DNA from 3 places in the Massilia sp. SYSU DXS3249 genome. Region 1 is predicted to be linked to each of the others. Evidence: predicted binding sites of a transcription regulator. Region 1 holds the regulator's gene; each other region holds the start of a gene.

Region 1 (5,009 bases):
GTCCTTGTCGATTACCAGCGCGCGCACGCCTTCCAGCACTTCGCCGTGCTCGAAATTGCGGCGCACCAGCGAGCGTTCCATCCGCAGGCAGTCGGCCACGCCGAGCGAGGCGCCGCGCACCAGCATCTCGTGCGTCACGCACATCAGCAGCGGCGAACGCTGGCGCATGGCGGCCAGGGCCTTCTGCGCGAACGGGCTGTCGTCGGTTGCCAGGGAGGCCATGATCGCCGGCACCGAACCGGCGCCGAAATGCGTGTCGACCGCGGCACGCGCCGTTTCCAAGGGGCTCTGCCCTACACCGGCCTTGAGCGGCGCGGCAAAGGCGCGGATCGCTTCGGCCAGCTGTGCACCCGGCGTCGCCTCGACCAGCGCGTTCAGCTCGCCCAGCTTCTCGCCAGGGACGAACACGTCCGCCAGCCCGACATACAGGGCGTCGGCCGCGCCGATGGTCAATCCCGTCAGCCCCAGGTAATTGCCCAGCTGGCCAGGCGCGTGCGACAGGAAATGGCTGCCGCCGACGTCCGGGAACAGGCCGATGTTCACTTCCGGCATCGCCATCTTGATGCGGTCGGTGACGATGCGCAGGCCCGTATCCGGCCCGCCCTGGGCGATGCCCATGCCGCCGCCCATGACGACCCCATCCATGATCGAGATGTAGGGTTTCGGATAGAAATGGATCAGGTGGTTGAGCGCATACTCTTCCGTGAAGAAATCTTCCAGCAGCGCGCTGCCGCCGGTCGGGGTCGCCGTGCCGGCGTCGTGGAAGAAACGGATGTCGCCGCCCGCGCACAGGGCTTTTTCGCTGCTGCTGGTGAGCACGACGGCAGCGACCGCCGGGTCGTCGCGCCAGGCCAGCAGGGTCTCGGTCAGGCGCCGCACCATGGCGAGCGAGAGCGAATTGAGGGCTTTGGGGCGGTCGAGGGTGATCACGCCGGTGCCGTTGGCAACGCGGGTCAGGACATGGTCGGTCATGGTGAATAGGGTTATGGGAAAGACATGCATTCTACCCAAGCCCGTGCGCGGCGTGCCGCCAAAATGAAAAGGGCGCCCTCCAGGCGCCCTCGTTCAGACGGTGCTTAATGCCGATCAGACAGCAACAGCCTCTCCGCCTTCAGGACGGCGCTTGAGCGCCTCGTGACTATGATTTTGCAGCATCGATTTGTATTTCATCACCTGGCGATCCAGCCTGTCCATCAACAGGTCGATCGCGGCATACAGGTCTTGCGCCACACTTTCCACGTGTACAGTCTTGCCGGACATGCGCAAGTTGATCTCGGCTTTCTGCCTTTTGTCTTTTTCGGTGAGATTGTCGATCGCAAGGATCACATGGGAATCGATCACTTGATCGAAATGGCGGGTGATGCGTTCCAGCTTGTTCTGTACGTATTCACGGATGGCGGGGGTGACATCGAGGTGGTGACCGCTGATAGTGAGATTCATACACACTCCTTTGAAAGAGGAGCGGCGGCCGGTCGCGCAGGTAGCGCGTGGCTGCCGCTGTTACAAGGATTTGCGGAGACTGACTGGAGGAATCTTGAGTGCCTCGCGGTATTTTGCAACCGTGCGGCGCGCGATGACCATTCCTTGTTCACCGAGCATTTCCGCGATCTTGCTGTCGGATAATGGGTTCCTGGGGTCCTCTGCTCCTGTCAGTTGCGCAATGAGCGCCCGAATCGCCGTCGACGAGGCTTCGCCCCCCGCTTCGGTGGCGACGTGGCTTCCGAAGAAATACTTCAGCTCAAACATGCCGTGCGGGGTCAGCATGAATTTTTGAGTTGTTACGCGAGAAATTGTGCTCTCGTGTAGGCCTAGTGTATCAGCTATCTCGCGAAGCACAAGGGGACGCATGGCAACCGCGCCATGGCTGAAAAAGTTGCGCTGACGCTCGACGATTGCCTGGGAAACACGCAGGATCGTGTCGAAGCGCTGGCGCATGTTCTTGATGAGCCACTTCGCTTCCTGCAGCTGCGCGCTCATCTGGCCCTCGCCCTTGCCCTGCTTGAGCAGGGCCGCGTAGACATTGTTGACGCGCAGGCGCGGCATGACTTCGTGGTTCAGCATCACGCTCCAGCCGGAGGCCGTCTTGCGGACGATAACGTCCGGAACCACGTAGTCCGAGGTGCTCGACGCAAAGGCCGCGCCCGGGTGCGGATTGCACTGGCGGATCACGGCCTGCGCTTCGCGCAGGTCTTCGTCGTCGCAGTCGAGCGCCTTTTTCAGCTTGTTGAATTCGCGCTGGGCGAACCAGCTCAGGTAACCCTCGACGATCTTCAAAGCCATGCGCCGCGTCACCAGCGGGACGCCGGGCATCTGCCGGATCTGCAAGGCCAGGCACTCGCTGGCGCTGCGCGCGCCGACGCCGACCGGATCGAGGCTCTGCACCAGCGCCAGCGCGCAGCGCAGCTCGTCCATCTCCACTTCCAGCTCCTCCGGCAGGCGGGCATGGATCTCGTCGAGCTGCTCTTCCAGGTAGCCGTTGTCGTCGATGGCGTCGATCACCAGTTCGGCCAGGGCGCGGTCGCGCGCGCTGACGGCGGTGACCCGGATCTGTTCCGACAGGTGCTCGCGCAGCGTGACGCCGATCGCGCCCAGCTGCGGCCGGCCGTCGTCGTCGCCCTCGCTGCCCGAGGCGCGCGGGGCGTCGCCCCAGTCGTCGGCCTCGCCGCGCTCGACGTCGCCGCCGCCGTCGAGCCCGTCGCCATTGTCCGCGGGCGCGGCGCTTTCTTCCTGCCCCGGCGCCGGCGCGTCGGGCTGCTGGGCCGGCGCATCGTTGATGGCGCCGTCGGCCAGCAGGCGCACGGAATTGTCGAGCGGGTCGTCGATCCGCTCGAGCAGCGGATTATCGGAGAGGATCTGCTCGATCTCCTGGTGCAGTTCGAGCGTGGACAACTGCAGCAGGCGGATCGACTGCTGAAGCTGCGGCGTGAGCGCCAGGTGCTGCGAAGTCCGGAGTTGCAGGGATTGTTTCATGGTGCGGCTGTTCGTTCCGTGGTCACATGCGGAAGTGTTCGCCGAGGTAGACGCGTCGTACCGACTCGTCGGCGATGATGTCGTCAGGGCGCCCGGAAGCCAGCACGGCGCCCTGGTTGATGATGTAGGCGCGGTCGCAGATGCCGAGCGTCTCGCGCACGTTGTGGTCGGTGATCAGGACGCCGATGCCGCGCTCCTTCAGGAAGCGCACGATGCGCTGGATCTCGATCACGGCGATCGGGTCGACACCTGCAAACGGTTCGTCGAGCAGCACGAAGCGCGGATTGGTCGCCAGCGCGCGCGCGATCTCCACGCGGCGGCGCTCGCCGCCCGACAGCGACAGCGCCGGGTTCTCGCGCAGCTTCTCGATCTGCAGTTCGGCCAGCAGGGAATCGAGGCGCTCGTTGATGGCGGCCTTGGTCAGCGACTTGCCGTTGTCGTCGCGCTGCAGCTCGAGCACGGCGCGGATGTTGTCCTCCACCGTCAGCTTGCGGAACACCGACGCTTCCTGCGGCAGGTAGGACAGGCCGAGCACCGCGCGGCGGTGGATCGGCAGGCTGGAAATGTCGGTGCCGTTGATTTCGATGGTGCCGGCGTCCGAGGGCACCAGGCCGACGATCATGTAGAACGAGGTCGTCTTGCCGGCGCCGTTCGGCCCGAGCAGGCCGACGACTTCGCCGCAGCCCACCTCGAGCGAGACGTCGCGCACCACCAGGCGCTTGCCGTAGCTCTTTTGCAGGCCCCGCACGACCAGGGTACTGCGGTTGTCGTGGTCATCCTTCATTATTTCTTTCCTGCTGGTGCCGGTGCCGGTGCCGCGGGCGTGGTGCCTGCGCGTGCAGTCGGCGCTGCCGCTGCGGGGGCTGCCGCGCCGGTGCGGCGCGGTGCGATGATCAGGGTGCCGCGGCCGCCGCCGGCCTTGGTCTGGCCGCTCGGGTCGTTGCGCACGGTCGCCACTTCGCGGCGGTTGTCGTAGGAGATGTAGGGGCCGACCAGTTCGTTCGTCATGCGCCCGTTTTCGAGCTCCTTCACGACCGCCTTCGAGAACAGCTTCACCAGTTCCTCGCGCTCCTCGTATTCGATGCGCTCGGCCTGGCCCTCGACCCACAGGTCGGGCCCGCCGTCGCGCTTCTGGCGGAAGGTCGCCACGCGGCCCGGATTCGAGGTCAGCGTCACGCTCATGTAGCCTTCGGGCGTTTCCTTGACCAGGGCGCGGTCGGACTTGAGCAGCAGCGTGCCGCGGGTGACGACGACGTTGCCGGTCAGGATGCGCGTCTGCGTGACTTCGTCCACGTCGAGCGAGTCGAATTCGACGACGGCCTGCTTGAGCGAGTCCGCCTTCTCGGCCGTGGCCGACAGCGACAGCAGCGAAAGGAAGGCGGCGGCAAGCAATTTTTTCATGTGTTCTCGTTCCTGTTATTGGGTGGGCGTGTTTTGGCGCGGCGGATAGACGATCTTCCCGCGCCCGCCGAGGTGCATCTTCTGGGTCGGGTTCACCGCATGCAAACCGACAGCGTCGACCGAGGAAGCGCCGAGCGTCATGCGTACCGGGCGGTTCGTCTTGACGATCTCGTCGTCGGCCAGCACGGTCAGCGCATCGGTCTGGGCGTGCAGCTTCTCGCTGGTCGGCGTGGCCGGGCGCAGGATGTCGACCTTGCCCATCAGTTCGACGCGGTTCTCGCCATGGAAGACCTGGCCGCGTTCGGCGTTCATCGTCATGCGCGGGCGGCCCGGCGCCATGCTCTCGACCACGGGCCGGGTCACTTCCGACATGTCCGGGCCTGGATGGTGCACCAGGCGCTCGCCGGACATGACGTAGCGCGGCGAGCCGGTCTCGGTCATGCGCACGAAACTGAAGTTCTCGACGATGTAGTCGGGTTCGTTGGCGGCATTGCCGCCGGCGACCGGGTCTTCCGACTGGATCGCCTGCAGCAGCCAGAAACTGCCAAAGGCGAAAAACACGGCGGTGAGCATCAGCCCCAGCGTGCGCCAGCGGTGCGCGGTGCGTTTGTTCACGTAGGTCGCCATGGTTCTTGTCT
Region 2 (5,009 bases), on a different contig from region 1:
CGGCCAGAAGATCGGCGCCGGCCCCGTGCGCGTGATCACCGACCCGTCGGAGATGGAACGCGTGCAGCCGGGCGACGTGCTGGTCGCCGACATGACCGACCCGAACTGGGAGCCGGTCATGAAGCGCGCTTCGGCCATCGTCACCAACCGCGGCGGCCGTACCTGCCACGCGGCGATCATCGCCCGTGAACTGGGCGTGCCGGCGGTCGTCGGCTGCGGCGACGCGACCGAGATCCTGAAGGACGGCACCTTTGTCACCGTCTCCTGCGCCGAAGGCGACGAAGGCAAGATCTACGACGGCCTGCTGGAAACGGAAGTGACGGAAGTGTCGCGCGGCGAGCTGCCGCCGATCCCGACCAAGATCATGCTCAACGTCGGCAACCCGCAGCTGGCCTTCGACTTCCAGTCGGTGCCGAACGGCGGCGTGGGCCTGGCCCGCCTCGAGTTCATCATCAACAACAACATCGGCGTGCACCCGAAGGCCATCCTCGAGTACCCGAACATCGACGCCGACCTGAAAAAGGCGGTGGAGTCGGTCGCCCGCGGCCATGCTTCCCCTAAAGCCTTCTACGTCGACAAGCTGGCCGAAGGCGTGGCGACCATCGCCGCCGCCTTCTGGCCGAAGCCGGTCATCGTGCGCCTGTCCGACTTCAAGTCGAACGAGTACAAGAAGCTGATCGGCGGTTCGCGCTACGAGCCGGACGAGGAAAACCCGATGCTGGGCTTCCGCGGCGCCGCGCGCTACCTGGCCGAGGACTTCGCCGAGTCCTTCGAGATGGAATGCCTGGCCATGAAGCGCGTGCGCGAAGAGATGGGCCTGACCAACGTCGAGCTGATGATCCCGTTCGTGCGCACCCTGGGCCAGGCCGAGAAGGTCATCGAGCTGCTGGCCAAGTACGGCCTCAAACGCGGCGAGAACGGCCTGCGCGTCATCATGATGTGCGAAGTGCCGTCCAACGCCATCCTGGCCGAGCAGTTCCTGCAGTACTTCGACGGCTTCTCGATCGGCTCGAACGACCTGACCCAGCTGACCCTGGGCCTGGACCGCGACTCCGGCATGGAGCTGCTGGCCAAGGACTTCGACGAGCGCGACCCGGCCGTGAAAGCCATGCTCTCGCTGGCGATCAAGGCCTGCCGCGCGCAGGGCAAGTACATCGGCATCTGCGGCCAGGGGCCGTCGGACAATCCCGACTTCGCCCAGTGGCTGGTGGAGCAGGGCATCGAGTCGATGTCGCTGAACCCGGACTCGGTGATCGATACCTGGCAGAAGCTGGCGAAGATGTAAGCAGGGCGGCCTGAGGCCCCCGGCGAACCGCGCTCCTTACCGGGGCGCGGTTTTTTTACGTCCGCGCCAGGGCGGCGGCCCCAATGAAAAATGCCAGTCAGCCTAAGCTGACTGGCATCAGGACATGCCCCCGTATTGTTAGGTCAGGCGATGGTCAAGCCTTCTTTGCAGCGCGCTTGCGGCTGGCGAAGCCGGCGCCCAGCATTGCGATGCCGAACAGGGCCAGCGAGCCTGGCTCCGGCACTTCGGCCAGCTTGAACTGGCCGTTGTTCGACACGAAGAAGTACTGGCCAGGCGCGTTGGCGTAGGCGGTGCCGTCGCAGCCGGCGCCGGTGAAGCCGGCGTACTGGCAGGCCACTTCCGACACCAGGTTAGGCGTAGCTTCGCTGTTCGGGTTGGCGATCGGGTTGGCGTTGGTGAACGCGAACGCGAGGATTGATTCCAGCGACAGGTCCTGGCCGTTGCTGCGGAAGAAGTAGCCTGGTTCCATGCTGGTGGCGCGGGCGAACACGCTCACCTGGCCGTTGGCGATCGGGCTGCCGCTCGCATCGACTTCGCCGCCGCCGCCGGCGAGGACGTCGAACATGGCGATCTCGGTGCCCAGGTTGGCGCCGTAGATGCCTTCGGTGCTGCCGTATTCGCCGTCGGTCGGGTTCTGGAAGATGCGGATGGTGCCGCCGCTGAAGGTGAACGAACCGTTGGCCGAGCCGGTGCCGAAGGTGCCGTTACCGAAGCCTTCGAACATCGCCGTGATGTTGCCGCCTTCGAAACGGTCGTTGAATTGCTGGCCATTGCTGTCGGCCTGCAGGATATTGAACACCGCGTGCTCGACGAAGGTGAAGCTGTTCGTGCCGGACGGCGTCAGCTGGATGAACGAGTTGCCGTTCACGTCGAGGTATTCGCCGATGACCTGGGCGTTATCGAACCCGCCGCCGTTCGGGTTGAAGCGCCAGTCGGTCAGGATGGTGGCCGCGTTGGCGGCACCAGCGAAGGACATGGCGACAGCGGTAGTGCAAGCCAGTTTTTTCAACAGTTTCATGATTATGGTCCTCTGGGTGAGTGGAACGATAAACAAGTAACAAGTGCACCCAAGTACACGCAAACACCGTGCCAATTTGATTTAAATCAGAAAAAACAGAGACTTACGCAACGAAGGCTGGGAGAGCCGGACCGGATTGTAAAAAATTTCGACTTGCTTTTTTCAAAAATATGTGCCTATTGGAATTAAAGGCATTGAGGCAACAAGTAGCATTGAGGCAACAAATAGGTTGACTCCATAACGGAACACGCTACACTGGACATATTGAATGGCTGACAAAAACAAATACCATCAAAAACACGGCAACTTCATATCAAACCCTCGTCGCCTTTGCTGGTAACGGGGGTTTTTATCTTTTTGAACGGGCGAGAGGAGAACGGGATGTCTGACTGGATGAACTGGATGGTGGGCGCCGGCATATTGGTCGTGGCCGAGTTGTTCACGGGAACCTTTTACCTGCTGATGATCGCCATCGGCCTGGCCTGCGGCGGCATCGCGGCGCTGTTCGGCCTGTCCGGCCCGCTGCAAACCCTGGTCGCCGCGGCCACCGGCCTGGCCGCCACCGGCGTCCTGCACCGCAGCCGTTTCGGCCGCCCGGCGAAACTGGACGCCACGCGCGACCAGAACGTCAACCTCGATATCGGCGGGCGCGTCACCGTCCATGCCTGGAACGAGGGCCGCGCGCGCGTGATGTACCGCGGCGCCCTGTGGGACGTGGAACTGGGCGGCGGCGCATTGCCCGAGGCCGGCGACTTCCGCATTGTCGAAGTCAAGGGCAACCGCCTGATCGTGGCGAATTCATAAGACAAACAGATACCGCTAACTCATCTATAAGGGATGCTCATGGAATTTTCGTTCGAAATCGTGGCGCTGGTGATTTTCGTCATCGCGATCGTCTTCGTCTTCAAGACGATCAACGTCGTGCCCCAGCAGCACGCCTGGGTGGTCGAGCGCCTCGGCAAGTACCACGCGACGCTGGCGCCGGGCTTGAACATCGTGATTCCCTTCATCGACCGCATCGCCTACAAGCACGTGCTGAAAGAAATCCCGCTCGACGTGCCGCCCCAGGTCTGCATCACCAAGGACAACACCCAGCTGCAGGTGGACGGCATCCTCTACTTCCAGGTGACCGACGCCATGCGCGCCTCCTACGGCGCGTCGAACTACATCCAGGCCATCACCCAGCTGGCGCAGACCACGCTGCGCTCGGTGATCGGCAAGATGGAGCTCGACAAGACCTTCGAGGAGCGCGACCACATCAACACCACCATCGTCAACGCGATCGACGAGTCGGCCGCCAACTGGGGCGTCAAGGTGCTGCGCTACGAGATCAAGGACCTGACCCCGCCGGCCGAGATCCTGCACTCGATGCAGCGCCAGATCACGGCCGAGCGCGAAAAACGCGCCTTGATCGCCGCGTCTGAAGGCCGCCGCCAGGAACAGATCAACATCGCCAGCGGCGAACGCGAAGCGGCGATTGCCCGCTCCGAGGGCGAGCGCCAGGCGGCGATCAACCGCGCCCAGGGCGAGGCCAGCGCCATCGTCGCCCTCGCGGAAGCGAGCGCCTCCGCGCTGCGCCAGGTCGGCGCCGCGATCCGCGAGCCGGGCGGCGACGAGGCCATGAACCTGCGCGTGGCCGAGCACTACGTCGACGCCTTCGGCAAGCTGGCCAAGACGAATAACTCGATCATCGTGCCGGCCAACCTGGGCGAGATGAGCGGCTTGATCGCCAGTGCGATGCAGATCGTTAAAACACAAAAATGAGCCGCACCTGATTTGTCACTGAGCCGAGCCTGAGCCGAACCTGCGCAACGTAGGGTCGCGCAGGCGAGTGGATGGCATCGCGCCGGCCCGGACAGATTGCCGGGCGGATCATTTTCCGTCCACTCCTTGCTGTTTCTGCCTGCGGAACGTGCTACATTGCCCACATGCGCCATCGCTTACGTCTCTACGTCCTGTGCCTGCTGATCGTCTCGCTGCCCGTGCAAGGCATTGCAGGCGTGGTGAGGATCGCCTGCGGGATGGCGCACGATGCGCCGGCAGCGACGGACGTCCAGCCGGCAGCGCGGGTTGCCGCAACGGAGGCCGACATCGGCCTGCCTGGTGCCGGGCACCAGCACCCCGGCGCGCCTGGGCCGGGTGCCGGTCCCGATGGCGCTTGCGGCGACGACGGCGCCGGTCACCGCGCCGGCTGCGGAACCTGCGGCGGCTGTTCCATCGGGGCCTACGCGCCGCCACCCGGCCTCGCGGCGACTGCCGTCGAGGAAGCCGCAAACGGCATCCAGCCGCGTCCCCCTTCGCCCTTCTCGGGGCACATTCCTTCCCGCATCGAACGCCCCCCACGTCGCGCCTGATCTGGCGCCCGCCCTCGATTCGCCGCACCTGAGTTGCCGCCCCATGCTGGCTTGACGGGCTGTGCGCTCCCCCGCGCCATCGCCACGGCGCGGCTGCGCGACGCGTCCTGCGGCGGAGACGGGCAGGGCCGCGTCAATGAATGCGGCGCAGGCGGCGCAAGCCGGTCACATAATGTCTCCAAGGACCGATTCCAAACAAGTGTCGGCGATTTCGCACGCCTCCAAAGTTTATTCTGCGGTTTCGAAAAATAATTGATCTTTATTGCATAAAATAAAAAAGGGAACTACAGTAGTACAACGCAATCTGTCTAGACAACATGGCTGCCGAGAT
Region 3 (5,009 bases), on a different contig from region 1:
CGCCTTCGAGATCCGCCAGAAAACCTTCGCCCTGTGCGCCCGGCTCGGCATCCCGGCCAGCACCGTGGCCCCGCTCGGCATGGGCGCGGCGCTGCTGAACTTCCTGCCGGGGCAGATGACGTTCGAGGAATACTTCCAGTGGGGAGACCTGCCGGAAACGGACAAGGCCGTCCATTTCGTGGTCGGCCTGGCGCCGGCCGGGCTGCACCGCCCCTACCTGGTGGTGCCCGAGGCCGTCAACTTCGTCGAGCGGCGCGGGCCCTCGACCATCATGGCCTGCCAGCTGTGCGCCGGCGTGATGGGAACCGAGGCGCTGAAAATCCTGCTCGGCCGCGGCCGGGTGCTGGCCGCGCCCTGGGGCATCCAGTTCGATGCCTACCGCAACAAGCTGGTACGTACCTGGCGTCCGGGCGGGAACCGCAACCCGCTGCACCGCCTCATGATCAAGATAGGCAAGAAGCAGCTGGCCAAGGACCTGGCCGCCGCAGGAGCGACCCGATGAACAACCCGACGACGACGATCGAACAGATCCTGGAGCTGGCGCGCTGGGCGCCCAGTGGCGACAACATGCAGACCTGGCGCTTCGAGATTGTCGCGCCGGACCACGTCGCCGTGCACGCCTACGACACGCGCGACCACTGCGTCTACGACCTCGACGGCCACCCGAGCCAGATCGCCTTCGGCACCCTGCTCGAGACGATCGCGATCGCCGCCAGCGGCCATGGCCTGCGCGCCGACGTCAAGCGCCGCCCCGAAGGACGCGACACGCACCCGGTGTTCGACGTACGCTTCATGGCCGACGCGAGCGTCGCGCGCAGCCCGCTGATCGAAGCCATCGACAAGCGCACGGTGCAGCGCCGGCCGATGCGCACCACCGCCCTCACGCCGGAGCACAAGCGGCTGCTGGAAGCCACCGTCGCGCCCGAATATGGCTTGCGCTGGCTCGAGAGCCGCGACCAGAAATGGCAGGCGGCCAAGCTGATGTTCAATAACGCGCGGCTGCGCCTGACGATGCCCGAGGCCTTCGAGACCCACCGCAGCATCATCGACTGGGAAAACCGCAAGCACAGCCCGGACAAGGTGCCGGCCGGCGCGCTGGGCGTCGACGCGATGACCCTGCACCTGATGAAATGGGCGATGGTCAGCTGGCGCCGCATGGCGACCGTCAACACGCTGATGGGGACCTGGGCGCCGCGCCTGCAGATGGACCTGGCGCCCGGCATGGCCTGCGCCGCCCACTTCGTGCTCAAGGCGCGCCGCGCACCGCAGTCGATCGACGATTACGTGGCCGCCGGCCGCGCCCTGCAGCGCTTCTGGCTGACCATGACCACGCTCGGGCTGTACATGCAGCCGGAAATGACGCCCCTGATTTTCTCGAAATACGCGCGCGAAGGCACCCGCTTCACGGCCCAGCCGAAGCTGGCGCAGGCGGCCAAGGACCTCCAGCGCCAGACCGAGGCGCTCATCTTCAACGACGAACTGCACCCGGTCTACATGGGACGCCTGGGCTATGGCCCGGCGCCGGAGGCGCGCTCGGTGCGCCGTCCGCTGGCCGAGCTGATGAAGCGCTGAGCGCGGGGCCGGGACATGCAAAAACGGCGGGGCCCGAAAGGGCCGCCGCCGTTTTTTTCATTCAGCTTCTTCTCGCGGCATACAAAGAAAAAGAGCGGGCAAGCCCGCTCTTTCTCATGCAGCTTTCGCTACGTCCAGGAGGCGATTAGGCCTTCTTGGCAGCGCGCTTGCGGCTGGCGAAACCAGCGCCCAGCATCGCGATGCCGAACAGGGCCAGCGAGCCTGGCTCTGGAACTTCAGCCAGCTTGAACTGGCCGTTGTTCGAGACGAAGAAGTACTGGCCAGGTGCATTGGCGTAAGCCGAGCCGTTGCAGCCGGCGCCGGTGAAGCCTGCGTATTGGCAAGCGACTTCCGACACCAGGTTAGGCGTTGCAGCGCTGTTCGGGTTGACGATCGGGTTGGCGTTGGTGAAGGCGAAGGCCAGCACCGATTCCATCGACAGATCCTGGCCGTTGCTACGGAAGAAGTAGCCTGGCGCCATCATGGTAGCTTGTGCGAACACGCTCACCTGGCCGTTGGCGATCGGGCTGCCGCTGGCATCGACTTCGCCGCCGCCGCCGGCGAGGACGTTGAAGGAGGCGATTTCGGTGCCCAGGTTGGCGCCGTAGATGCCCTGGGTGCTGCCGTACTGGCCATCAACCGGGTTCTGGAAGATGCGGATGGTGCCGCCGGTGAACGAGAACGAACCGTTGGTGGTGCCGGTGCCGCGCATGCCGTTACCGAAGCCTTCGAAGATTGCGCTGATGTTGCCGCCTTCGAAGCGGTCGTTGAAGGCCTGGCCATTGCTGTCAGCTTGCAGGATGTTGAACACTGCGTGCTCGACGAAGCTGAAGCTGCGCTCGCCGGTTGGGGTCAGTTGGATGAACGAGTTGCCGTTCACGTCCAGGTATTCGCCGATGACTTGGGCGTTATCGAAACCGCCGCCGTTCGGGTTGAAACGCCAGTCGGTCATGATCTGGGCTGCGTTAGCGGCACCAGCGAAGGACATTGCGACAGCAGCAGCACAGGCCAGTTTCTTCATAAATTTCATGATTCAAATTCCTTGTTGAGTGGATCGGTTTGGGCAAACACACTCAGCTATTAGCAAGCGCCGTGCCAGCCTCCACTTTCCCTTTTAAATCAATGATTTAAAGTCAACAGTTAGAGCTAGCTCAGCAGCCTTGTAAAGAATGCCGACAGGATTTTTTATTATAAAAATGTCCTCAGGAATTTTTCTTTCTATACAAGAAATTCTTAACAATGTTGCTTTTACCTAATATTCTTGTAACGTTGTAAGAACGCTCCTACGCAGCACCCGACGTTCACCATTTAGCGCGCCGGCGCAGCCCTCGACGACAGGAAAGCCTTGTGGAACAGGTGGCGCGACAGCATCAACGGCGGCATGCGCAGCCAATTGCCGCGTATATACAGCATGGCGTGCGCCGCCGGATCGAGGGCAGTTGCGCAGCTCGGGTGCGGCGGACGCAAGGCGCGCTCGAACAGTGCGTCCATGAGCGTTAACAAGGGGGCCGGCGGGCGGCCGCGCTGCGCCGCCTCGACGGTATGGGCCGGCACCTGCGTAGCGAGCAGGCGGGTGCAGTAACGCAGCGCGTAGAACAGCGGCCGCTCCAGCTGCAGTTGCTGCGCACGGGCCGGCAGCGCCGTCCAGAAACCGGTTTCCAGCGCCCCGAAATGGCCCAGCAGGCGGTGCAGGTCGAACAGGCCGCGCAGGCCGTGGTGGTACTCGCCTTCGGAAAACAGGTGGGTGGCGCTGTGCAGGACCATGTCGCAGGGGGCCAGCACCCGGCAGCCCTCGCCGGCCGGCCGCGCCGCCGCGCGCAGCAGCGCCGGGTCGGGCCGGACCGCCGCCGTCAGCGGCAGGATCGCGTGGTGGACGTCGATGGCGCTGCCGCGCCGCATGTGCTGCATCGGCGGCAGCTCGTGCATCCACTCGCGGTAGTAGCGCTGGTCGTAGGCGTCGTGGTGGGTGGAGGCCCAGCCGTGCAGCATCAGCTGGCTCTCCACGTCGGGCAGGCCCTCTTTCGGCACCAGGATGTCGATGTCGGAAAACATCCGTCCGCCGGCGGCCGGCAGGCCCGCCGCCAGGTAAGCGCTGCCCTTGAGCAGAAGCAGCGGCAGGCCGGTGCCGGCCAGCGCCCTTTTTATCTGCCTGATTTCGAAGCGCACCGCCTGCACATGGCGCTCCCAGACGGTACGGGCCCAGCCCAGGCGGCGCCGCGCGGCCGGCGGCAGGGTCTCGAACAGGCCCTGTTCCTCGGCCAGCACGCACAAGGTGGCGGTGAGCCCGGCCGCGCCGGCCTGGCGCAGCAGCAGTTCCCACTCGGACGCCTCCAGCGTGGCCATGCACGCCGGGTGGCGCAGCACCTGGACCAGCAGGGGCAGCGGCGCGCTCATGGGCGCTCCAGGAGCAGGCGCTCGAACACGGCCATGGCGTCCTCGAGCGCGCCGTAGCGGAAGTCGAACGTGCGGGTGCCCCCGATCAGCCGCGCCGCGGCCGTAAAACCTTTGGCACCCAGCAGGCTGTAATTGAAGGCGTTTTCCGCCAGGCGCAGGTGGGCGCGCGCCTGCGGCACCGGCGCCAGCTCGGCCGCCGCGCCAGCGTGCCATTTCGGGAACACGATCCAGGCCGGCAGCGCCGGCTCGTGCGCGCGCGCCACGCTGGCCGCGGGCACGCGCATGTGCGCAACCGTGCCCTTCAAGGTGTCGGCAACCGGCGGCGACAGCTCGGCGTCGGGGGCCCAGGCGCGGATCACGTCGATCGAACCGTTCTTCAGGCTGACCGGGCGCGGCAGCGGGTCGATGCGGCCGTCGTCCAGCCGGACCAGGGTCAGCTCGTCCGACAGGAGGCGCCAGCCGCGCGCCACCAGGGCCGCGCACAGCGTGCTTTTTCCCGAACCGGGCGGGGCCGGCAGGATGACCGCCTGGTTTTCCTTTTCGACGACGGCGGCGTGGATCACCAGCCACGAGTGGGCCTGGCTCGAAACGCACCAGTTCATCGCCCATTCGAACATCGGGAAGGCCTGGGCCAGCGGCAGCGGCTGAAACGGAGCCATGCCGTCGTAATGGAAGTGCACTTGCGGCCGCACCAGGCGGCGCAGCCCGCGCGCGCTAGTAAGCAGCAGGTCGAAATCGGCCTGGGTGCCCTCGTCGAGCACGGGATAGTCGGCATACATGCGGCCGAGGCTGCGCGCCAGCGCGGGCAGCGGACTGCGCACGCGCGCCACGAAGGGCCCGGTCTGCAGGCGCAGGCCCGGTCCGCGCAGTCGCTCCGCCAGCGCACCCGCGCCGAGCGCGCCGACGGTCAGCACGCCGCCTCGATCAGGTGCAGCGCGGCGAGGTCGGCCAGCAACTCGGCAAGCGGGTCGTCAAGGGCGGCATCCACGTCAGGATGCTCCTCGAGGGCGCCGAGGGCGGCGGCAAGCGCCCCTGCCGGCCGC

Evidence for each region. Region 1 encodes sigma-54, which starts transcription at its own class of promoters, with help from an activator protein. Its sites were predicted from a motif close to TGGCANGNAANCTGCTTT; they were not measured.
Region 2: pepA (flocculation-associated PEP-CTERM protein PepA) is a predicted target of sigma-54. The motif match lies at 2,381-2,398, and genes of this name have one in related genera.
Region 3: pepA (flocculation-associated PEP-CTERM protein PepA) is a predicted target of sigma-54. The motif match lies at 2,653-2,670, and genes of this name have one in related genera.

What each region holds. Positions count from the first base shown of each region.
Region 1 is NZ_JBSIPX010000011.1:147,341-152,349, forward strand. It holds gene ACWCIA_RS14540 (enoyl-CoA hydratase/isomerase family protein) at 1-972, opposite strand, end outside; gene hpf (ribosome hibernation-promoting factor, HPF/YfiA family) at 1,087-1,440, opposite strand; gene ACWCIA_RS14550 (RNA polymerase factor sigma-54) at 1,501-2,970, opposite strand; gene lptB (LPS export ABC transporter ATP-binding protein) at 2,993-3,754, opposite strand; gene lptA (lipopolysaccharide transport periplasmic protein LptA) at 3,754-4,371, opposite strand; gene lptC (LPS export ABC transporter periplasmic protein LptC) at 4,387-4,986, opposite strand.
Region 2 is NZ_JBSIPX010000004.1:279,551-284,559, forward strand. It holds gene ppsA (phosphoenolpyruvate synthase) at 1-1,285, shown strand, start outside; gene pepA (flocculation-associated PEP-CTERM protein PepA) at 1,440-2,324, opposite strand; gene ACWCIA_RS07385 (NfeD family protein) at 2,706-3,128, shown strand; gene ACWCIA_RS07390 (SPFH domain-containing protein) at 3,168-4,088, shown strand; gene ACWCIA_RS07395 (hypothetical protein) at 4,253-4,678, shown strand.
Region 3 is NZ_JBSIPX010000003.1:307,910-312,918, reverse strand. It holds gene ACWCIA_RS05675 (ThiF family adenylyltransferase) at 1-502, shown strand, start outside; gene ACWCIA_RS05670 (nitroreductase family protein) at 499-1,572, shown strand; gene pepA (flocculation-associated PEP-CTERM protein PepA) at 1,718-2,602, opposite strand; gene ACWCIA_RS05660 (nucleotidyltransferase domain-containing protein) at 2,881-3,966, opposite strand; gene ACWCIA_RS05655 (HprK-related kinase A) at 3,963-4,880, opposite strand; gene ACWCIA_RS05650 (HPr-rel-A system PqqD family peptide chaperone) at 4,874-5,009, opposite strand, start outside.